Regions from separate parts of the Rhodococcus sp. NPDC058521 genome, predicted to be linked through region 1. Evidence: riboswitches for the same ligand, from Rfam matches in the RefSeq annotation. Region 1 holds a riboswitch; the other holds the start of a gene.
What was found. A riboswitch is a leader RNA that binds a small molecule or an ion and turns the genes downstream of it on or off. The one in region 1 is predicted to bind cobalamin.

Region 1 (11,868 bases):
GATCTTCGCGACCGTCGGATCGCTTGTGAGGACATCCGCGGCGTCCGGATCCCAGTCCTTGTCGAACATGCCTTTCACGAGGTCGAAGGCCGCCTTCTCCACCTCGTCGACGCGACCCCGTGCCTCGTCACCCTCCTCGCTGAGTCCGAGGGCCTCTCGGAGGCCGGGAACGCTCTTCTCGCCACCCCACATCTGACGTGCCCGAAGCATCGCCAACACCAGTTCGACCTCCGCATCGCCGACGGGGGCCTGCCCCAGCACGTGCAATCCGTCACGGATCTGAACGTCCTTGATCTCGCACAACCAACCGTCGACGTGCAGCAACATGTCGTCGAACACGTCTTCGTCGGGGCGCTCCTCGAGTCCGAGGTCGTGGTCCATCTTCGCGGCCCGCATCAGCGTCCAGATCTGCTGCCGAATGGCCGGCAGCTTGGACGGGTCGAGCGCCGAGATGTTCGCGTGCTCGTCGAGAAGTTGTTCGAGGCGTGAGATGTCCCCATAGCTCTCCGCACGCGCCATCGGCGGGATCAGATGATCGACGAGCGTCGCATGCGCCCGGCGTTTCGCCTGTGTCCCCTCCCCCGGGTCGTTGACGAGGAACGGGTAGATCAGCGGCAGATCTGCGAGAGCTGCATCGGTGCCGCAGGTGGCGGACATGCCGAGGGTCTTGCCGGGCAACCATTCGAGATTGCCGTGTTTGCCCAGGTGGACTACGGCGTCTGCGCCGAAGCCGCCGTCCTCCGCGGCCGCGGCGATCCAGCGGTACGCGGCAAGGTAGTGGTGGCTCGGTGGCAGATCCGGATCGTGGTAGATCGCGACCGGGCGCTCACCGAAACCACGTGGCGGCTGCACCATCAGAACGAGGTTGCCGAACTGCATTGCGGCGATGACGATCTCGCCGTCCTTGTCGACGGAGCGATCGACGAACAGGTCTCCCGGGGCCGGTCCCCAGTGCTCCTCTATTCCCTCGCGCAGATCCGCAGGCAACGTGGCGAACCATTCGCGATACCGGGCGGCGGAGATGCGGATCGGATTGCCTTCGAGTTGCTCGGCGGTCAGCCAGTCCGGGTCCTGCCCGCCGGCCGCGATCAGCGCGTGTATCAGCGCATCGCCGTCCCTGTCTGCGAGGCCTGGAATCGCTTCGGCTCCGCTCTCCGGTCCGAGGTCGTATCCGGCAGCGCGCATTTCGGACAGCAGAGCGATTGCGCTCGCCGGGGTGTCGAGGCCGACTGCGTTACCGATTCGAGCGTGCTTTGTCGGGTAGGCGGACAACATCAGCGCGATCCGACGCTGCGGTGCGGGAATGGTCCTCAACTTGGCGTGCCGGACCGCGATACCGGCCACACGCGCGGCCCGTTCGGTGTCGGGAACGTAGGTCGACAGCCCGTCCTCGTCGATCTCCTTGAACGAGAAGGGAACCGTGATGAGGCGCCCGTCGAACTCGGGGACGGCAACCTGGGTGGCAACGTCGAGCGGCGACAGTCCGTCGTCGTTCGCCTCCCACGTGGCACGACTGCTCGTCAGGCACAGACCCTGCAGAATCGGAACGTCGAGTGCGGCAAGTTCGGCAACGTCCCACGCCTCGTCGTCGCCCCCGGCACCGACAGTGGCGGGCTTGGTGCCGCCCGCAGCTAGAACCGTCACCACGAGGGCATCCGCCTGCGCGAGAGTTTCCAGAAGTTCGGGTTCCGCGGTTCGCAGCGACGCGCAGTAGATCGGCATCGGATCAGCGCCGGCGGCGGTGATCGCCTCGCACAGCGCCTCGACGTAACGCGTGTTCCCTGCGAGATGCTGCGCACGGTAGTACAGAACCGCCACCTTCGGCTGTGAGTGGTTTGCGAGTCCCTGGACTCGCCAACCACTCACAGAGGAAAGGTGGCCCCAACTCGGCAGGTGAACCGGCGGCTCGAAGCCGTGCCCCGTCAGCAGCACCGTGTCGGACAGGAAGTTGTACAGCTGCGCCAGATTCTCGGAGCCGCCCTCGGCAAGGTAGTTGTGCGCTTCTGCGGCGACACCCACCGCGACCGTCGAATGCTCCATGAGCTCCGCGTCGGGCGCGTGCTCGCCGCCGAGCGCAACCACCGGAATCCCGGACGCGACGACCGCGTCGAGACCTTCCTCCCAGGCCCGCCGTCCACCGAGAATGCGGACCACGACGACGTCGACGCCGTCCAGCAGCGCGGGGAGATCTTCGTCCACCAACAGCCGGGCGGGGTTCGCCCACCGATACTCCGCTCCGCTGGCGCGGGCACTGAGCAGGTCGGTGTCGGACGTCGAGAGCAGCAGAATCACGGATGAAGCCTTCCTTGGGGGTGTCGCGCCCCGTGGCATGGGTCGAGTGGCCCGCAGGCGAGGGTCTGGCTGCCCGACGAACCGTTCTCGATCTGCCGGGTACACAGTGGCGCGACCGCACCGGATTCGCACCGGTTTCCTCGCCTGCGGTCGCAAGTGATCGTGATGCTACCGGGGTCGCGCAGTAACCTGTGACCATGCCCCGACCGCGCTCCCGCCCCGACGCCTGCCCTGGCGCCTTGCAGGTTCACGAAGCGGCGGACGGCAACCTGGCGCGCGTCCGGTTGCCTGGTGGAGTTCTCACTTCTGCGCAGATCCAGACGCTCTCCGAGTCCGCGGCCCGGTGGGGCAACGGCGAACTGGAGTTGACCACGCGAGGCAATGTTCAGCTGCGAGCTGTCTCCGACCCCGCCGCGTTCGCCGACCGCATCGCAGCGGCGGGATTGTTGCCGTCTCCGAGCCACGAACGGGTCAGGAACATCCTCGCGTCGCCGCTCAGTGGTCGCGTCGGCGGACAGGCCGACATTCGTGACCTGGTCCAGCAGTTGGATCGAGCATTGTGCGACGCGCCCGCGTTGTCGGGTCTACCGGGGCGGACGCTCTTCACTCTGGACGACGGCCGTGGTGACGTGACGCCACTGGCAGCAGATTTCGGTGTTCACGCAACGACGAACACCGAATCGGCGTTGCTACTCGCCGGACGCGACACCGGGGTGCGCCTGCATCCTTCCGAGGCCGTCGCTGCGCTGATCGAATCGGCACATGCTTTCCAGGCGGTTCGCCGAACGGAGTGGCGGCTCGCCGAAGTCCCCGACGGAATCGACCGTGTCCTCGAGCGGCTCGACCTGTCCACCACAACCGACCCGTTGCCCGCTCCCGCCGAGTCGCCTCCCCCGATCGGATGGCTGGACCAGGACGATGGGTTCGTCACCCTCGGGGGCGGTCTGCCCTTCGGCATTCTCGATGCGCGCCTCGCAGAGTTCCTCGCTGCCGTCGAACGACCGGTGATCATCACCCCGTGGAAAACCCTTCTGCTGTGCGATCTCACCGAGCACATGGCCGAACAGGTCGTCCGTGTCCTGGCACCGATGGGCCTGATCTTCGACGAGAACTCCCCCTGGCTTCACATCAGTGCATGCACCGGCCGGCCGGGATGCGCAAAGGCGTTGGCGGACGTCCGCACCGATGCCCGGGCAGCACTCGAACGTGGCGAAGTACCGATCGTCGGGAATCAGCACTGGTCGGGCTGCGACCGGTTGTGCGGCCGCCCCCGCTCCACCGTCACCGACGTCGTCGCCACCGCGGACGGATATCTCCATCAGGCAACGTGACCACGGTGCGACCGCCCACTCATCCACCTCTATCGTCTAACCCATGACCGAGTACATCCGCGACGGTGCGGAGATATACCGCCAGTCGTTCGCCACGATTCGCGCGGAGGCCGCACTCGACCGGTTTTCCGGTTCCGTCTCCCAGGCCGTCGTACGGATGATTCACGCGAGCGGGCAGGTCGATCTCGTCGACGACATCTCGTTCACTCCCGGCGTGATCGACGCTGCACGCACTGCGATGAAGGCCGGCGCACCCGTTCTCTGTGATGCCGACATGGTCGCGGCAGGTGTCACCCGCACGCGTCTTCCCGCCGACAACGAGGTGCTCTGCACCCTTCGGGATCCACGGGTGCCGGCCCTTGCCGAGAAGATGGGCAACACCCGGTCGGCCGCAGCGCTCGAATTGTGGGGCGACAAGCTCGGCGGCGCAGTCGTCGCCATCGGAAACGCACCGACGGCACTGTTCCACCTGCTCGACATGATCGAAGCCGGCGCGCCTCGGCCCGCCGCGGTGGTGGGCGGTCCGGTGGGATTCATCGGTGCCGCCGAATCGAAGGAAGCACTGATCGCACATCCCGCCGCACTGGGCCACCTCCTGGTACGCGGACGCCGCGGAGGCAGCGCCATCACTGCAGCTGCCGTCAACGCGATCGCGAGCGAGATCGAATGACCGGGAAAATATGGGGTGTCGGCATCGGCCCGGGTGACCCGGAACTGGTCACCGTCAAAGCCGCCCGAGTGATCGGGGAAGCCGACGTGGTGGCGTTTCACAGCGCACGGCACGGCAGGAGCATCTCTCGCGGCGTGGCCGCGCCCTACATGCGCGAAGGCCAGATCGAAGAACACCTCGTGTATCCGGTAACCACCGAAACCGTGGACCATCCCGGCGGCTATCAGGGCGCCATGGACGAATTCTACGAAGAAGCGGCCTCGACACTTGCCGCCCACCTCGAGGCGGGACGTGACGTCGCACTGCTCGCAGCTGGCGATCCGCTGTTCTACAGCTCCTACATGCACATGCACAAGCGGCTCGCAACCCGCTTCGATTCCGAGATCGTGCCGGGAGTCACGTCGATCAGCGCCGCGTCCGCGACGATGGGCACCCCGCTCGTCGAGGGCGAGGAAATCCTCACGGTGTTGCCAGGCACTCTTCCCGAGGCGGAGCTCACCCGTCGCCTCAGGGAAACCGACGCGGCCGCGATCCTCAAGCTGGGGCGCACCTACCCGAACGTCCGCCGGGCACTCACCGATTCGGGGCGAATCGACGAAGCCCGATACGTCGAGCGCGCCAGTACCTCGCGGGAACGTGTCACTTCCGCCGCGCAGGTCTCGGACGACGAGGTTCCGTACTTCTCCATCGCCGTCGTCCCCAGCCCCTCCAACAGTCGGCCCCGACAGGGAGTGGTCGACGTCGGAGAGGTGGTCGTGGTCGGTCTCGGCCCGGGCGACCAGAGATGGACGACATCCGAAGCGGCCCAGGAGCTCTCTCGTGCCACCGATCTCGTGGGCTACGGCCCGTACGTCGATCGCGTCCCCCACCGACCGGGGCAGCGCCGCCATGCCAGCGACAACCGCGTCGAGGCCGAACGGGCCGCCATGGCATTGGATCTCGCGAAGAACGGGGCAACGGTAGCGGTCGTGTCGTCTGGAGACCCCGGGGTGTTCGCGATGGCCGCGGCCGTGCTCGAGGTCGCCGCGGACGAGCAGTGGCGAGACGTGCCCGTCCGAATCGTCCCCGGGATGACCGCGGCCAACGCCGTGGCGAGCCGGGTCGGCGCACCGCTCGGCCACGATTATGCGGTGCTGTCGCTGTCCGACCGCCTGAAGCCGTGGGACATCGTTGCACGACGAATTTCCGCGGTCGCCGGGGCCGACATGGCCTTTGCGGTCTACAACCCTGCGTCGAAGTCACGCACGTGGCAGGTGGCTGCCATGCGCGACCTGGTTCTCGAGCACCGCTCCCCCGACACTCCGGTGATCATCGGGCGAGACGTGGCCGGTGCCGAGGAAAGCGTTCGGGTGGTGCGTCTCGCCGATCTCGATCCGGCCGACGTCGACATGCGTTGCCTGCTGATCGTCGGCTCTTCGACGACGACGGTGCGCGAACACGCCGACGGCCGAAGGGTGTTCACGCCCCGTCGTTACCCGAACTGAGCTATTCGGCGTTCTTCATCGAGTCGACGACGGCCTGCAAGGCGGTCAGCAATTTCGCCTCGGCTGCCTCCTTCTCGATTCCCAGACCCGAGAGCACTCCGTTGCCGTCCTCGTGCTCGAGCAACGCGAGAAGGACGTGCTCCGTGCCGACGTAGTTGTGGCCCAGCCGCAACGCTTCCCGGAACGTCAGTTCGAGGACCTTCTTGGACGCACCGTCGAACGGGATCAGCGCGGGAACGTCCTCCGCGGCAGCGGGCTTCGTCTCGGTTGCCGCGCGTCGCACATCTTCGAGTCCGACACCCAACTCCACGATGGCGCGCGCGCCCAGCCCTGCTGGATCCGCGAGCAATCCGAGAATCAGGTGTTCGGGAGTGATGACGTCGTTGCTCGCGCTGCGCGCCTCGTTCTGCGCCGCAACCACGACGCCGCGGGCGCGCGGGGTGAACCGGTTGAAACCCTCGTTCGGATCGAGATCCGATTCACCACTCGGCCCTTTGGGAACGAACCGTTTCTGCGCCGCCTGCTTGCTCACCCCCATGCTCTTTCCGATATCGGTCCACGAGGCGCCGGATCGGCGGGCCTGATCGACGAAGTGCCCGATCAGATGGTCGGCAACCTCGCCGAGATGCTCGGCCAGCAACACGGCGTCGGACAGTTGGTCCAGGGTATCGGGGTGACCGTTCTTGATGCCGTCGATGAGTTCGTCGAGTCGGACGTTGTGGGTCATCTTCACTGTTTCCATGCGTCAACCATAAGTTGACGAATCGCCTTCGTCAACCCTTGGTTGACGGCCTCAGTTCAAGCGGCCCGTCCGCAGCTCGGTCACCGCGATCCTGGCCGCTCGCCCAATGGCATCGTCGACCACAGGCAGCATCGGATCCGCCCTCGCCGCCCGAGTGAACACGGAGACCACAACCGGAATCTCACCCGGAAAGCTAACCACCGCAACCTCGTTACGGATTGCGCCGATGGTGCCGGTCTTACCCGCCACCACGACGTCCGTGTACGGAAACCCCGACCGAATGCGGTGTGACCAGACCTGCGCAGCCATCACCTCCCGCACGAACGCTGCGCGTTCGGGTGACAGGATCCGATCGGTCCACACCGCATCGAGCAGAGTCGTCATCTCCCGCGGAGTCGTCGCACTCACGTAGGACGGGTCGTATGCGGATACGGTCCACGCTTCGTCGTTGTTGGCCAGTGCCGCGAATGCTTCTGCAGTCGTGTGCGCTTTCGCGTCGATCACCAATCTGCGATGAACGTCTGCGGTGCCACCGACCACTCTGGTCTTCGTGAGACCGAGACCGGCCAACAACGACTCGACACGGTCCACACCGACAAGGCCGAGCACCAGATCGGCTGCGGCGTTGTCGGACACGGTCATCATGGACGTGGCGAGATCTCGCCAACTGAGCGTGACCGCATCTCTGAATAACGACACCCCGGTCGGCCCCGGCGTGCAATACGCGGGTTCGATTCTCACCGTGTCGCGCGGATCGGTTTCTCCGGCGTCGAACGCCTCGCAGAGCGCGAGCATGAGCGGAAATTTGTACACCGAGGCCAACACGACCAGATCGTCTGCGCCTACCGACACCTCTACGTCGTCGCGTCCACCGACTCGCCGCGCATGCAGGTGCCCCACGCACCCCGCATCGGCGAAAACGTCCCGAATACGTTTCTCCGTGTCGGTGGTCATCGGTTCGCCGCCAACATGACTCGGTCCAACGCCCGCACCGCAGCAGCCGGTTCGTGATCGCGCCGCCACACGATGCGTGTTCGCAACGCGAGTTCTTCGCGGAGCAGATCGACCCACGCAACCCCGGGTACCGCGGCGGGCCGCGCCGCCGTGACACCGAAACACTCACCGGCAGCGATTCGACCCAGGAGATCGCGTGCGTTCTTCGCGATCCGCACCTCGGGGTCGAGACCTTTGGTGCGCAGAAGGTCGATCAGCAGGTCGTGTGCGGGCGGATTGTCCGAACGCGAACGGGACGCGAAGGCCAGTCCGCGCAACATCCGCAGATGCGGCCGCTCCGCCTCGACGACGGGGTGATCAGCCGGAGCAAGGAGCCACCGCCGCAGCGTGAGGACGGGGCCACATTCGAGCCCTGTCAACAGAGCCGGATGGTCGACGACGGCGAGATCCAACAGCCCGCCGGCCACGGAGTCCACCAATCGGTTCGTGGAGTCCGTAGTGGTCGATACCGCAGTCACTGCGCCGGACACACTGTGTCGCAATGCGTTGACACACGCCATCGCAGCTTCGTCGGGAACCGTGTCCGTGACTCCCAACCTGATCCCGGAATCGCTGCCGCCGGCAACGCGACGCGCTTCGTCCTCGAATCGCGCGGCATCGGCAACCAACAACCTTGCGCGTGGGAGGAGTTCGCGTCCTGCCTCGGTCAGAACAGCGCCCCGGTGTCCTCGATGTACGAGATCCGTTCCCACCTTCTGCTCGAGCCTGCGCATCCCTTGCGACAACGGCGGCTGGGTCATCCCCAGCCGCTCCGCAGCACGACCGAAGTGACCTTCCTCGGCAACCGCGACAAAGAAGTTCAGATGACGGATCAGATCCATGGGACGCCATTCAACCAGGCACCTGGTGAGGGTTCGGCTTCGATCCCGCCCCGCGGCACACTCCGGACGAACGCGGGTTCGAACCGATCCATACCCCGGCGAACCTGGGACGATACGGTTTGCGACTCACAACCCGTACGCAATCGTATTTGTGAATCACAGCATCCGCGGCCAGATTGTCCGGCATGACCTGGAAACTTCGACCCGCTCGTACCGCCATTGCCCTCGCCGCTTCACTCCCACTCGTTCTGGGAGGGTGCGCCGCCGCCGACTCGTCCGCAACCGAGGCTCCGAATGCCACCGCCCAATCGACGACCTCGGTCGAGCGCAGTACCGACATCGAGCGCAATCTCGACCCCGTCATGGGGGATCTGGAAATCGGCGCGTCCGCCCGCGTCGGAATCGCGGCGGTGAACACGGTCACCGGTGAATCGTACGAACATCGGGCAGACGAATCGTTCGCACTCTGCTCGACGTTCAAGACCTACGCGGCAGCCGAGGTGCTGCGTCGAGCGAGGGCGGGAGCCACGTCCCTCGACAAGCACGTGACCATCGAACCGGGCAAGGTCGTCGAGAACTCGCCCGTCACCGGCCCCGCGGCCGGCACGTCCATGCCCCTCGCGCAGATCGCCCGGGCAGCACTGACACACAGCGACAACACGGCGGGCAACTACCTGCTCGAGGAGATCGGCGGACCACCCGCGGTGACGGCGATCGCGCGCGAGATGGGCGACGACACCACTCGACTGGACCGGTGGGAGACCGACCTCAACGAGGCCCTGCGCGGAGATCCGCGTGATACCTCCACTCCGGGCGAACTGGCCGACGGATACGAGAAGTTGTTGCTCGGAGACGGACTCTTCGACGCCGATCGCGAACGACTCGTCGACTGGATGCGGGAAAGCACCACTTCCGAGCAGCGCATCCGTGCCGCACTGCCGCCCGGCTGGAGCGCGGCCGACAAGACCGGTGGCGGCAGCTTCGGTACGGCCAACGATGCAGGAGTCGTGTGGTCACCGAGCGGTGAACCGATCGTCCTGGTGATCCTCACGGACAGCACGACGAATCGCGCCGACGAGCCGGCGAACAATCGCGTCATATCCGAGGCGGCCGCAGCGGTGATCGACGCCCTCGGATCCTGACTTCAGGCATCATGGTCCGATGAGCGAAGCCCCGAGCGCGACCACATTCCTGGACACATTGCCACCACTGATCGACCAGGCGGAGCGGTTGATCCGAGCGGACGTGCACACCAGTGCCGACATAGCCGAAGACCAGCTACGTGACTACGCCCGGGCCAACGAACGCGGAGACGGCGCGCTGCTCGTTGTTCATCCCGACCGCGCGGTGGGGGCAGCGATCGCCCCGTTGATCGAGCACGCCGGCAAGCCGGGTTTCGTCGTCGTCGACATGACGGATATCGACAGCTTCGCCCCCATCGAATCGGTCGACATCCCGGACACTTCGCTGTACACGGTGTCCGGGATCGACCGCGGTGACGACATGGCGAACTGGAGTCCGGACGAGGCGTTGCCCGCGATCACCGCAGCGGGCCGCACACCGCTGACGCTGACCGAGGGCATCCACTGGCTGATTCAGCAGCCGGAGGCACTCGAACGCAACCGCTGCTTCATGACGATCGGATCCCGCCTGGTCAAGCCCAACGGCGCTCTCGATGCCAGGACCCCAGCGATCTGGATCAGCAACGGCAGCGGGCGCGACGGCGCCGTCAATCGCAATGCACCGAAGGTCGGATGGTGCTGGGCGGGGAACCGACACACCTGGCTGGGTTTCGCGTCCGCGGAGCGGCGGGAGGCCGGTCTCGGCTAGCCGAATCCCTTTACCGGGACGCGGCTTCCGCCGCGATCGCACGGGCCCCTTCCAGGGCGACCCTCGCGATCATGGTGGAAGTACTTTCGTCCGAGGTCGCTGCCGGCGCCGAGTCGGCTTCCGTCTCGGCAGTCACGTCCTGTTCCGGTTCCGGTGTCGATTCCGACGGCGAAGTCTCCAGGGTCAGGAATTGGCCGCACACCGGCCAGGCGCCCCGACCTTGGGTCTGCAGCACGTTCTCGGCGACCATGATCTGTTCGGCCTTGCTGGCTTCCGAGGCAAGCCCCTTACCGCCATGGGACTTCCATGTTTCCGGTGTGAACTGAAGGCCCCCGTAGAACCCGTTTCCGGTGTTCGTGCTCCAGTCGCCACCGCTTTCACACTGCGCTACCTCTTCCCAGTTGTGGGGGGCGGCTGACGCAGTTCCTGCTCCGAGTCCGAGCAATGCGATGCAGAGTGCGCCGAACAGGCCGATCAAGGTCGCGCGGCGGGCGTTGCCGCTGGGTCTTCGATCGATGCGGATCATGCTGGCTCCATCTCTCCGCGGAATGCGGATGTGGCGTGCCGGCAACGTTTCGTTGTCAGCCAACGTAGATGACGTCCGAAAGCCGACTATGCGAGTGACAGAAGTGGGAATTGTTCGGTTCTGAGGTTCCGTGTCCGTTCCGATGCCGTGTCGCAACCTTGTCGTTACTGCAACTTTCAGGACACCGAACGACAAAAGACCAGTTCAGGTGATCGATTCGATCCAGGAAACCGCACCGGCAACGTCGTCGACCACCTCGATACCGGGCGGAAGGGTCGGCCGACGTACGAGGAGCACCGGAATCGCGAGGGCCGCGGCGGCATCCAATTTCGCGGCCGTGGCCTGTCCCCCGCTGTCCTTGGTCACCAAGACGTCGATCCGATGCCTGCGAATCAGCGCCGTTTCCGCGCCGACCGTGAACGGTCCGCGTGCAAATATCAATTCCGAGTTCGGGGGCACCGGCCCCTCCGGTGGATCGATGGCTCGCACCAGAAACCACAGGGCGTCCAGACCGGCGAAGGCGTGAACACCCTGCCTTCCGATCGTGAGGAAGGCGCGGGTTCCCAGTTGCGGCAGCACGGCCGCAGCCGATTCGACGTCGTCCACTGCCGTCCAGCCCTCGCGCTCGGCGCCGAGCCACCCGGGACGCTGCAACGCGACCATCGGCACACCAACCCGTGCTGCTGCCTCGGCGGCGTTCTGCGTCATCCGTGCAGCGAACGGGTGGGTGGCGTCCACGATCAGATCGACGCGGTTGTCGCCGAGCCATCGCACGAGACCGTCGACCCCGCCGAATCCGCCTACCCGGACCTGCCCTGACGGTAGGAGCGGTTCGCGCACCCGGCCTGCCAACGAGGACACCACCTCGATATCCCCCGCCGGTTCGAGGCCGGCAGCGAGGGCGCGGGCTTCACAGGTTCCCCCGAGGATCAGAACGCGGGTCACGGTCAGTGGGTGACTCGGGTGCGGGTAGCCGAATAGAGGTAGCTGTCCGGAAAGCCTTCCGCGGCCAGCACCTTTCCGACGATCACCACTGCAGTTTTCGTGATGCCGGCGTCGTGTACCCGGCCGGTCAACGACGCGAGAGTGCCGCGCAGAACGACTTCGTCGGGTCGTGAGGCGTACGCCACGACGGCCGCCGGACAGTCAGGCCCGTAG
Region 2 (11,868 bases), on a different contig from region 1:
GACTCGAACCATTGACTCGAACTGGTGTTCGACCTAAAGTGGGTGCATGGGGTCGGGGGACGTTTTCTCGGGGGTGGAGTCATCGTCGGATGATGCGTGGCGGTTGGCGGATCGGGTGTTGTGTGATGCGGTGCTCGAGGTGTCGTCGCAGATCGCGGTGTTGGAGGCGCGGCGGGTGCGGTTGGTGGCCGAGGTCGATGCCCGCTGCCGGATGGACGTGCTGGGGTATCGGAATACGAAGATGTGGTTGGGGCACACCACATTGCTCGAGGTCGGTGCCGCAGGCAGGTTGATCGCGTTGGGTGCGGTGTTGGGGAAGTACCCGTCGGTGGGTGCCGCGTTGGATGCGGGTGAGGTGTCGATCGCGGTGGCGGGGCTGATCGTCGGGTTCTGCGAGAACCCGCCGGCAGGAATGCCCGCCGATGCCTTACCGGCGTGTGTGGACGCACTGTTGGTGGCGGGACGGGGACCGTTGGCGACCGCACCTGGGGTGCGGGCGGTGATCGCGAAACTGGAACGCATCTTCGAATCCGACACCCCACCACCGGCCGAGGACACCGACCGTAACGAATTTCATGCCTGCCGGACGTTGAACGGTCGGGTGGCGGTGAAGGCCGATTTGGATGCGGTATCCGGGGAAATGCTGTTGTCCGCGTTGTCCGGGCTCTGCGCGCCGCGCCCCGCCACCGACGGCACCAAGGATTCGCGTTCTCCGGCCAAGCGGCGGGCGGATGGGTTCACCGAACTGCTCCGCCGCTATTTGGCTGCCGGGGCCGGCCCGTCCGAGGGTGGTGTGAAGCCGCACCTGTCGGTGATGGTGAAGGCGGCCGATCTTGCCTCGCATCCGAAACCCGCTCCTGATTCCTCGGCCGCCGACTCGCATCGGGATCTGCTGTCCGATCCGGAACATGATCATGTGGGGTGGGCGTCGTGGATGGGTCCGTTGACGATCTCCACCACCCGCATGCTCGCCTGTGATTGTCTGCTCTCGGCGGTGGTCGTCGACCCGGACGGTGCCCCATTGGATGTGGGGGCCACGGTCCGCACGGTGACCGCGAAACAACGCCGCGCACTCGCGGTGCGTGATGGTGGGTGTGCGTTCCCGAACTGTGGGGCACCGGTGTCGTGGTGCGAAGGTCATCACATCGTGCACTGGGCCGATCACGGACCCACCAACCTGAACAATCTGGTGTTGCTGTGCAGGTTTCATCACCGCCTGATCCATCACTCCCAGTGGGAAGTGATCATGGGCGACGATCGGTATCCGTGGTTCCTGCCCCCACCACTTCCGGGTGAGCGACCGGTGTTGCCGTCGAACCGCCGCACCGGACACGAGCACACCAGGGCCGGACCCGACGCCGCCTGACCCACACCACCGACCAGCGCCGCCCACCAACCACCACCAGGCGGCGCCAAACGGCATGGGAATCAGGAGTATTCCCCGATCTCCTCGGCGAAGGCTAGACCGACGCGCGGGGCCGAACCCAGACCCGGTGTGCCACGGCGAGCAGCACCAGCCACGCGACACCGACGACGAGTGCTACCCGGGTGTCGGACACGAAGGCGAGCACTCCGATCACGAAGCCCAGGAAGACGATCGCCGCGATCTGTGCATACGGCCAGAACGGGACGGGGAAGGCGAGCTCGGTCGATTCCTGTTCACTCATGCGCCGCCGCGCCTGGAACTGGGACAGGAGGATCATGATCCATACGAAGATCGTCGCGAAGGTAGCGATCGACGCGATCACCAGAAAGACCTTGTCGGGGATCAGGTAGTTGAGCAGCACACCGACGAGCAGGGCTCCCGCCATGATCACCACGGTCATCCACGGAACTCCGTTGCGGGAGACCCGCTGCATCACTGCGGGAGCCTGACCGGCGCAAGACATTCCGTACATCATTCGGCCGGCACCGAATATGTCGCTGTTGATTGCGGACAGGGCGGCGGTAATGACCACGATATTGAGGACCGTCGCGGCAGAACCGATTCCGAGACCGTCGAAGATCTGGACGAACGGACTTTCGTCCGAGCCGATCTCCTGCCACGGATTTATCGCCATGATGACGGCGAGGGTGAGCACGTAGAACAAAATGATTCGCACCGGAACGGTATTCACGGCCCGAGGAATTGTCCGAGCAGGGTCTTCTGCTTCGCCCGCGGTGATTCCGATGATCTCGGTTCCACCGAAGGAAAACATGACAATGGCGAAACATGCTATGAATCCGCCGATTCCGGTCGCAAAGAACCCGCCGTCCGTCCACAGATTGGACACACCGACTTCCGTGTCGTGAATCCCGAATCCGAAGACGATAATTGCGGCACCGCCCACGATCATCGCGATGATCGCTGTGATTTTCACCAGCGTGAACCAGAATTCGAGTTCGCCGAAGGTCTTCACGCCGAGGAGGTTCACCGCACCGATGAAGAAGACGATCGCGAGCACCCAGATCCAGCGCGGCACGTCGGGGAACCAGAAGCCCATGTACACGCCGAACGCGGTGACGTCGGCGAGGCACACGATCACCATCTCGAACGTGTACGTCCACCCTGTGGTGAACCCCGCCAAAGAGCCGAGATGTCTTGTCGCATACTCACCGAACGATCCGGAGACCGGGCTCGCGACCGCCATTTCTCCCAGCGCACGAAGCACGATGTACACGGCCGCGCCGCCGATCAGATATGCGAGAAGTACCGAGGGCCCGGCACGGTCGATCGCTTCTGCCGAACCGTAGAAAAGCCCTGTGCCGATGGCGGACCCGAGTGCAATGAATCGAATGTGCCGAGCCGTCAGGCCACGCCGAAGTCCAGCCGATTCACCCTCGACCGAGGGGCCGGCGTCAATGTTGTCCATGTATCTGTGACCGAGTCAGTGAGCTGCTTTGAATGCCTCTTCGATCTCGGCGGGAATGCGGCCACGCGAGGACACCTCATAGCCGTTTGCGGCAGCCCAGTGACGGATCGCCTTGGTCTGTTCGCTGCTGCGGCGCGGGGATGAGGTCGACGAACCGGCCGTCCGCTTCTTGCCGCTTGCAACCTTCGCCGCATGCTCGATGTAGTAGCCCAGCTTGCGGTGGAATTCCTGCGCGTTCTTGTCGTTCAGATCGATTTCATATTCGGTTCCATTGACGGCGAAAACAATGTGTTCGCCTTCTCCGGACTCGATGGGCGTGTCGTCGAGATCATCCACCAGTTCAACAATTACTTTTCTTGCCACGAATCAATCCAATCGTCGGTGAAAACTCGATGACAAGATTACGTCGAGTTGTAGCAATTCCGCAAAGTCGGCGATGCCATTCACCGCACCCGACCTACAAAAACCGGACCGTCCGGTTTGTCACGATTCGGCGCGAAACACTCATGCGCGTACGTCGACCTTGGCATAGTGAGCGGTGTCCATCAGGCAAAACAGTGGGGTAGGCCATGGTCTCACGCGTTCTTCGTCCGTTACTCGTGCTTGCTGTGAGCGTCACGCTCGGTGCGGCTTTTGCCGGCGCCGGGACGGCGGCCGCCCAAGATCCACACACGGCGCCCGCATCGGTGCTCGGATTGCCGACGCCGGACCCGGACCCGTTCTACGCGCCGCCACCCGACCTCGCGGAGCGAGCGCCGGGGGATGTGCTGAACATTCGACAGATGCCCCCGAACCTGTACTTCCCGGGCAGCGCGGTATGGGAAGTCCTGTTCCGGTCGACGGATTCGCGTGGGCTGCCGATCGCTGCCAACACCACGTACTTGTTGCCACCGAACCATCAGCCGGACGGCCCTTTGGCGTCCTATCAGCACATCATCAATTCACTCGGACACAAGTGCAAGATCGCGACCGAGCTCTACACCAGCGACCCCTTCACGCAGATTCGTGAGGCCCCCGGTCTCAACATCGCGCTTGCCCGAGGATGGGCGGTTGCACTCCCGGATCATCTCGGTCCACGAATGGCGTACGGGGCGGCGAAGCTCGGCGGTCAGATCACCCTGGACGGAATTCGTGCCGTGAAGAAGGTTCCCGAGCTGGGTGTCACGAACAGCCAGGTGGCCTTGGGTGGCTACTCCGGCGGCGGCATGGCCACCGCCTGGGCGGCCGCTCTGGCCCCGAAATATGCACCGGAACTCGACATCGTGGGTGCTGCCCACGGCGGCACTCCGATGAACCTGACCACGATGGCCGAGGCCCTCGGCGTCAATCCGCACCCGGCATTCGGCCTCGCGATGGCTGCCGCGATCGGCCTCGAACGCGAATATCCCGATCGCATCCACCTGAGCAGCCAGTTGAACAATCAGGGCCGATGGCTACGCGGATTGATCAACAACGGGTGCACGAACGAGATCATGTTCTGGGGAGTCGGCAAGAATGCAGCCGAACTCACCGACAACCCGAACTTCATGGACGACCCCGACGCCTGGAAGGTGCTCGAGGAGAACAGCCTCGAGCTGTATCCGGGTGTCCCCGAGACACCGATATTCGAATGGCACAGCCCCACCGACGTCTTGATCCCGGTCGACGCGATCGACAGAACCACCGCACGCTATTGCGAGGCCGGCACGTACGTGAAGACGACGCTCACCCCGAGTCCGGACCACCTCTCGGCGGCCGCCCTGGGGCTGGTGCCCGCTTTGGACTGGATGGACGCTCGATTCCGGGGCGAGCCGCTACCTGCCACCTGCTGATATCGTCAGTTTCGACCGAGCAAGGGAATCCGGTGCGAACCCGGAACTGACGCGCAACGGTGATGGGCCCAAGCCCGAGTCCGAATACTTGCCGGGTCGTGCCTACACGCGGCCCGAACCACCTCGAGCTCCGCGAACGAGCCCAGAGCAGAAGGGCGCCCTTCTCGTGCGCACATCACATCTCCGGCGGGGCGCCGCACACGCGACGGCACTCCTGTTCGGAGCATCGCTTCTGGCGGGTTGCGGAACGTCACCCGAACCTGAATCCGGCTCGTCCAGCCTTTCCGAACAGCCGGGCGACACGGTATATCCACTGACCATCGACAACTGCGGCGAATCCGTCACGTTCGACGGGCCACCGCAGCGCGCGGCCTCGCTCTACCAGAGTTCCACCGAGATTCTTCTGTCCCTCGGACTTGCCGACCGCATGGTGGGCACGTCCACCTGGTTCGATCCGGTTCTGCCCGAGCTCGCAGCCGCCAACGAGCGTGTACCGCGACTTGCCGACAACGACCCTTCTCTCGAAACGGTCCTGGATACCGAACCCGACCTGGTCACCTCTGCAAGCGCACATACGTTCACGAGTGGCGTGGTGGCCGAACGCTCCCGGTTCGAACAACTCGGCGTCCATACGTACCAATCGCCGTCGGTGTGCACCGGCGCGACTGTCGAGGGCGACACGGTCACACGAAGCGAGAAACTCACCATCGAGACTCTCTATCGGGAGATCCGCGAGCTGGCCGCGATCTTCGATGTCCAGGAACGCGGCGCAGAACTGGTGGAACAACTTCGGGCACGAGTGGACGCGGCGAAGAATGCGTTGGCGGGCGACACCCCGTCCCCGAGCGTCGCCTTCTGGTTCTCCGGGATCGACCAGCCGTTCATGGCAGGCTGCTGTTCCGCGCCCGGACTGCTTGCATCCGAAGTGGGTGCCACCAACGTTTTCGAGGATTCGAGCGAGGATTGGCCCGAGATCGGTTGGGAGACGGTGGCGGACCGCGACCCCGAAGTACTGGTTCTCGGCGACCTCAGCCGCACTCGAGTGGAGGGTGACTCGCTCGACACCAAAATCGCCTTCCTCGAGTCCAATCCGGTGACCCGGGAGATGTCCGCAGTACCGGACCGGCGTTACGTGATTCTGACCGGTTCCGAACTCGATCCCGGGATACGCGAGGTAGCTGCCATCGAGAAGCTGTCGGCCGGGCTGCAGGGATCACCCTCCTGATCCCTGCAGAACCCGTCTCAGCCCACCGAGCCGGCAATCTGCCGCGTGCTCGCGTTGAGCCGGTTCCACGCGTTGATCGCGGCGATCTGAACGAGTAGCGCGGACAGTTGTTGTTCGTCGTAGACGTCGGCGGCGTCGCTCCACACGTCGTCGGGGACCGGTTCGGCGCGATCGCTCAGCCGGGTCACACACTCGGTGAGTGCGAGCGCAGCGCGCTCGGCGTCGTCGAAGTAGGGCGCCTCGCGCCAGGCCGATACCGCGAAGAGTCGCTCGTTGGTCTCGCCGGCCTGCTGCGCTTCCTTTGCGTGCATGTCGACACACACTCCGCATCCGTTGATCTGGCTCGCGCGCAGGTGGATCAGATGCACCGTCCGTTCCGGTAGATCGACGTCGCCGGTGGACGTGCTCAACGCGTAGAGCGCCTTCATCGCTTTGGGGAGAACCATCACCGGGTTCTTCATTCGTGCCTGCATCGCCGTCTCCTTCGTGTGTGGTTTTCGTTCGCCACACCTATGACGGAGCGGCCCACAACTTCGTGACAGCCGAAAGACCCGCAAGAAAGCCCTTGACATTGGATACTGCTACTATCCATACTTTGGATAGTAGCAGTATCCAACTCCGAAGGAGGGTAGATGCAACGACATACGCATTCACACGACGGCCAACTCGTCGTCTTTCTCATCGGGATGACGGTGAACCGCTGGTGGAGGCCTGATCTCTGGCTCCCCGCGCTGGTGGCGATGCCTCGCATGCTCCGTGAGCTGTCCCGGGAACCGGAGTACGGATTCCTCGGATACCGGATGACTTTCACGGGACTTCATCCCACCGTCATCCAGTACTGGAATTCGCTCGACAAGCTCTACGCCTACGCGAGCGACCGCACCGCCGAGCATCGCCCGGCGTGGGCGGCATTCAATCGACGCGCCGCTAAAACACCTGGTGCGGTGGGTGTCTGGCACGAAACCTACGTCGTCGACCGCGCGGAATCGGTGTATGTGGACACCCCCGAGATCGGGCTGGCCCGGTTCACGACCCGGGTACCTGTGTCCAAGGGAACGAACCACGCCAGGGCGCGTATCGAGCGCTCCGAACTACGAACGGAGAACTGACATGGAACCGCTGATCGCCCTGATTCTGGTCACGCTGGCGGTGGCCGCACTCGGCACGCTCGGTATCGATCGCTTCAAATCGTGGCCTGTCGCCCTTCGCGGCGGATTGGCCGCGATGTTCACCCTGACCGGCGTGGTGCACTTCGTCGGAATGCGTGAGGAGCTGATTGCGATGGTGCCACCCGCGCTTCCCAACCCAGGCCTTCTGGTCACGATCACAGGAATCCTGGAACTCGCGGGGGCGGTGGGCCTGCTGATCCACCGCACGGCACCGTTGGCCGCAGGCTGCCTGTGCGTCATGTTGTTGGTCATGTTTCCGGCGAACGTGTTCAAGGCACTCGACGGCCCCGTCGGGTTCTTCGACTCGCTGGTTCCGCGCACGATCATGCAGGTGATATTCGTGGGCGCGACCGTCGCCGTCGCACTCAGCCGAAGGGGAAGACCCAGCGGCGCAGAGCAAGAAAGCGCACTCCGCCCACAGCTCCACTGACCGCGATGACCAGAGCAGCCTGCACGATACCCGCGACCGCAGGAAAAGCCATCCCGACCAGCGCGAGGGTGGCGGTACTCGAAGCCATTCCGAGCAACGCGATACCGCCGCCCTCGCCTTGAGCCGTCAACCAGTGCACACGGCCGGCCGCATGGAAGGTCGTTCGTCTGTGCAACTCGTTCGCCAAGACGGTGCTGAGGAGTGCTCCGATCACGTTCGCCACCAACACGCCCTCGGAGCGAAGCAGCAGGAACACCACGCCGTACAGCACGTTGCTCGCCCCACCCACGAGCACGAAACGGACGAACTGATCGATCGCACGCTCGCCGTGCAGGTCCACTGCCCAGGCACGACGAGGGAGAGTGGTGTTGCCGAGAGTGGCCGTCACCTGCGTCTCCTTGCTTCGATTCCGCTCACCCCTCAGGAGCGGAACTGCGGATTCCGGTAATCTAACACGATCGGAATCAACAGTTCCGGTTACCGGCTACGATGTGACGATGCCGACACCACCCCTGCGCCGCGACGCCCAGGAGAACCTCCAACGCATCCTCGCGTCGGCGCGGATCGTCTTCGCCGAACGCGGTGTCGAGGCAAAACTCGCGGACGTCGCCAAACATGCAGGTGTGGGCGTCGGCACGGTCTACCGAAGGTTCGCGAGCAAAGACGAACTGATCCAAGCGCTCTTTCAAACCCGCGTGGACGAACTCGGTGCAGTCGCGACACGGGCAGAAGAGTTCGACGAACCCTGGGACGGCCTCGAGTACTTTCTCGAACAGAGCTGCCGAATGATGAACGCCGACCAGGGCCTCCGCGACCTCGTGATGAACGGCCGAATCAGCCGGGAGGCCATGCGGCAATCCCGCGAACACTACGTACGACGGCTCGAGGCGTTGATAGAACGAGCACAGAAGAACGGTTCCCTTCGAGCCGATTTCGAACCAGGCGATGTTCCGGCCATCATGTTCATGCTGCAGTCCACCAACGACTTCGCCGGCTCCCAGTCCCCAGGGCTGTGGCGCCGGATGCTGAGGATCATCCTCGACGGATTGCGATCGGAGCGCACCGAACCCAGCGCCCTTCCCGTCGCCGCACTCACCGCGACAGAACTCGGCAGCGCACTGCGCGCCCGACACTGCACACCGACGGAACCAGGCTGACTCCCGGATCCGTTGCCGGAACGTGATGTTCGAACGGCTAACGCCGACAGTGACGGGCACGACAAATGGGCATGAGTAAACCGAGCAGGTCGATTGCCAAACTGACAGCGGTCATGGCCATTGCACTCATTTCCGCCGCGTGCGCCGGCAACGAGGTTACCGGCGCGACCGAGTCGAGTCCGCCCGCCACATCGGCGCCCGCAGCCGAGAACCGGACTGCCCCTGCGATGCCGACCGCAGACACCCCAGCCACCGAAACCTCGGCCGGCAATCCCCCGGTCGGCAGCACTCCGGTCCTGGTGCCCCCATCCGCGGAGAACCCGGCCGCCCAGCCGGCAGACCCACCCAACCGTGACGACGCCACGGTCGACGCCCGCCACTATCAGCAAGGCTCGAACTACTACTTCCAGTCGCCCAGCGGCTCGATCATGTGCGGCATCACGGAGGGCCCGGAAGCCACCGGCTGCCAGATGATCGACGTCGACCCGACGCCGCCGGCGGAAATGCAGGAGTGCTGGAACCGGGAGAACACCAGCGGCGGTGCAAAGGTCAGCGGAACCGGCTCGGAGTACGTCTGCACGAACCAGGGCGTCTACGTCGGCGCACCCACGGACGGCGGAGACAGGGGTGGCGGACGCGTACTCGAGTACGGGGACGTGCTGATCGTCAGAGGCGTGGCGTGCACATCGGAAACCACCGGAGTCACCTGCTACATGGGACAGAACGGCTTCCACGTCTCGAAGGAAGCGACGAACCTCTTCTAGCGGAGCTACTACCCCTTACCGAAGCGGAGCTTCCAGGGCACCCGCGCGGACTCCAACTGCACGGCAAGGCTCATCTTCGACACGCCTTCGGTGCGCTCCTCGAAACGAATCGGCACCTCCGCGATCCGTAGCCCCTTCTTGACGACGCGGTAGTTCATCTCGACCTGGAAGGCGTAACCGTTGCTTTTCACCGAGGCCACGTCGATAGCCCGCAGGGTGTCGGCCTTCCATGCCTTGAAGCCAGCGGTCGCGTCCTTCACCTTCAGCTGCAGGATCGCGTTGACGTAGAAATTGGCCCATGCCGACAGCGCCTTGCGGTGCCAAGGCCACTCGCTGGCCGTGGCACCACCCTCGACGTAGCGCGAACCCAGGACGACGGCCGCATCCGTGGTGGTCAACACCTCGATCATGGCGGGAATGGCGGTGGTCGGGTGGGACAGGTCGGCATCCATCTGGATGACGATGTCGGCGTCCTCGCTCAGTGCGCGGGTCATGCCTTCCACGTATGCGCGCCCCAGGCCGTCCTTGACAGTGCGGTGCAGGACGCCGACGGGGATCGGGCCGTCGACGGCAAGCTTGTCGGCGACGTCCCCGGTTCCGTCGGGTGAGTTGTCGTCCACCACCAGGACGTGGAGGTTCGAGATCTTCAACGCCGCGAGAAGCTCGACGATCTTGGGCAGATTGTCGCGTTCGTTGTAGGTCGGGACCACGACAGTGACCTTGGGCGAGACGTTCTCCATATCAACCTTCGTACGATCTGTGCTCCCGACAGGGGCCGACTATCGGCCGTCAGCGAGGATGCCTTATGTCTTGACAATCTAGCGGCAATACCCCGGAACCCACGTATCCAGGTTTGCCAACTCGACGGTCGGCCCACGCCATGTGCGGACATATCGGACATACGGCGTTCACGTCAGATCGTAGAGCGTTACGCCGTCCACGGTGATCGGAGTGAAACTCTCCTGCACCCACGTGGCGATTTCGGAGGAGACACCATCGGATCCGCCAGGACCCATCCCGCCACAACGCACCGTTCGAGCCCGCCTACTTCGTTGTACACGGGTACGACCACGTCCAGAACGGTCGCGACATGCTCATGCCCATGGGCCGCGCTCAGCGGCCTGGGGAGGGAGCTCGTCGTCATGCATGCCAGGCTCGAGGCCCCAGCCTGCGACCCTCCTGGAAGGAGTCTGCCAGTTTCCTGCCGGTGAAGCCGTCAGCTGAAGAAGACTGCTGCGTTGTCGGCAAGATTCAGGAGCGGCTGCGGCCACACCCCGAGCGCCACCGTCAGGGCCGCGGCGAATCCGATCGCTCCGATCGTGCCCGCACCCGGTGTGACGACGTCCGGTTCGTCACCGTTCGGTTCGGTGAAGAACATCAGGACGATCACCCGAACGTAGAAGAACGCGGCAATCGCGCTGCTCAACACGCCGACGATCACCAGCGGCACGGCTCCACCCTCGACCGCCGCCTGGAACACGGCGAACTTGGCAACGAAACCACTGGTCAACGGGATTCCGGCCATGGCAAGGAGGAAGACCGCGAAAACCGTGCCCAACACGGGAGACGTCCGGCCGATGCCGGCCCAGCGGTCGATGCCGGCGACCTCACCGTCGCCGTCACGGACGAGTCCCACTATTGCGAAGGCGCCGAGGGCGGTGAACCCGTAAGCCACGAGGTAGAAGAGCGTCGCCGCGATCCCTTCTCGATCGGCGGCGATCACCCCGGTCAGCACGAAACCGACGTGAGCAACCGACGAATACGCCAGCATCCGCTTCACATCGGACTGTGTAACCGCGAGTATCGCGCCCACGGCCATGGTGAGAATTGCGACGGCCCACAGCATCGGGCGCCAGTCGTCCTTCAACTCGGGTAGGGCGACGGAGAAGATTCGCAGCATGGCTCCGAAGGCGGCAACCTTGGTCGCGGCCGACATGAAGGCCGTGATCGGTGTGGGCGCACCCTGGTACACGTCCGGAATCCACGAATGGAACGGCACCGCACCGACTTTGAAGAGCAGGCCCACCGAGAGAAGGGCCGTGCCGGTCAGGACGAGCACCGGCCCCTGCGCTTCGGTCGCGATGGCCGCACCGATACCGCTGAGGTCGGTGGTTCCGGAGTATCCGTACAGCAGGGCCGTCCCGTACAGGAAGAAGGCCGACGAGAATGCGCCGAGAAGGAAGTACTTGAGGGCTGCCTCCTGCGACAGCAGTCTGCGACGACGAGCAAGACCACACAGCAGGTACAGGGGAAGCGAAAAGACCTCGAGAGCAACGAACATCGTCAGGAGGTCACCCGACGCCGGAAAGAGGAGCATGCCGGCGACGGCGAGCAGTGCCAGCGGAAAGACCTCGGTCTGACGAATTCCGAGTGTCGTCGCCTCACGTTCGGCGACACTTCCGGGCACCGCCGATGCCTGCGGCGTGAAACCGTCCAACCCCGGTATGTCGCCTCGCGAAG

Region 2: it holds a riboswitch for cobalamin, as region 1 does, so the genes downstream of both, ACFWO3_RS05615 (ABC transporter substrate-binding protein) here and ACFWO3_RS08705 (cobaltochelatase subunit CobN) in region 1, are expected to answer to the same signal.

The regions. Positions count from the first base shown of each region.
Region 1 is NZ_JBHXNL010000004.1:97,851-109,718, reverse strand. Features, by position in the region: gene ACFWO3_RS08705 (cobaltochelatase subunit CobN) at 1-2,292, opposite strand, end outside; cobalamin riboswitch at 2,331-2,483, opposite strand; gene cobG (precorrin-3B synthase) at 2,490-3,623, shown strand; gene ACFWO3_RS08695 (precorrin-8X methylmutase) at 3,667-4,293, shown strand; gene ACFWO3_RS08690 (precorrin-2 C(20)-methyltransferase) at 4,290-5,777, shown strand; gene ACFWO3_RS08685 (Clp protease N-terminal domain-containing protein) at 5,779-6,519, opposite strand; gene ACFWO3_RS08680 (serine hydrolase) at 6,571-7,473, opposite strand; gene ACFWO3_RS08675 (LysR family transcriptional regulator) at 7,470-8,354, opposite strand; gene bla (class A beta-lactamase) at 8,540-9,496, shown strand; gene ACFWO3_RS08665 (DUF5701 family protein) at 9,516-10,184, shown strand; gene ACFWO3_RS08660 (transglycosylase family protein) at 10,195-10,710, opposite strand; gene ACFWO3_RS08655 (cobalt-precorrin-6A reductase) at 10,915-11,655, opposite strand; gene cobM (precorrin-4 C(11)-methyltransferase) at 11,658-11,868, opposite strand, start outside.
Region 2 is NZ_JBHXNL010000002.1:289,314-301,181, forward strand. Features, by position in the region: gene ACFWO3_RS05595 (DUF222 domain-containing protein) at 47-1,366, shown strand; gene ACFWO3_RS05600 (amino acid permease) at 1,461-2,852, opposite strand; gene ACFWO3_RS05605 (Lsr2 family protein) at 2,868-3,215, opposite strand; gene ACFWO3_RS05610 (lipase family protein) at 3,422-4,663, shown strand; cobalamin riboswitch at 4,653-4,774, shown strand; gene ACFWO3_RS05615 (ABC transporter substrate-binding protein) at 4,830-5,888, shown strand; gene ACFWO3_RS05620 (carboxymuconolactone decarboxylase family protein) at 5,906-6,361, opposite strand; gene ACFWO3_RS05625 (DUF4188 domain-containing protein) at 6,521-6,997, shown strand; gene ACFWO3_RS05630 (DoxX family protein) at 6,999-7,487, shown strand; gene ACFWO3_RS05635 (GtrA family protein) at 7,423-7,875, opposite strand; gene ACFWO3_RS05640 (TetR/AcrR family transcriptional regulator) at 7,985-8,644, shown strand; gene ACFWO3_RS05645 (hypothetical protein) at 8,758-9,408, shown strand; gene ACFWO3_RS05650 (polyprenol monophosphomannose synthase) at 9,417-10,148, opposite strand; gene nuoN (NADH-quinone oxidoreductase subunit NuoN) at 10,625-11,868, opposite strand, start outside.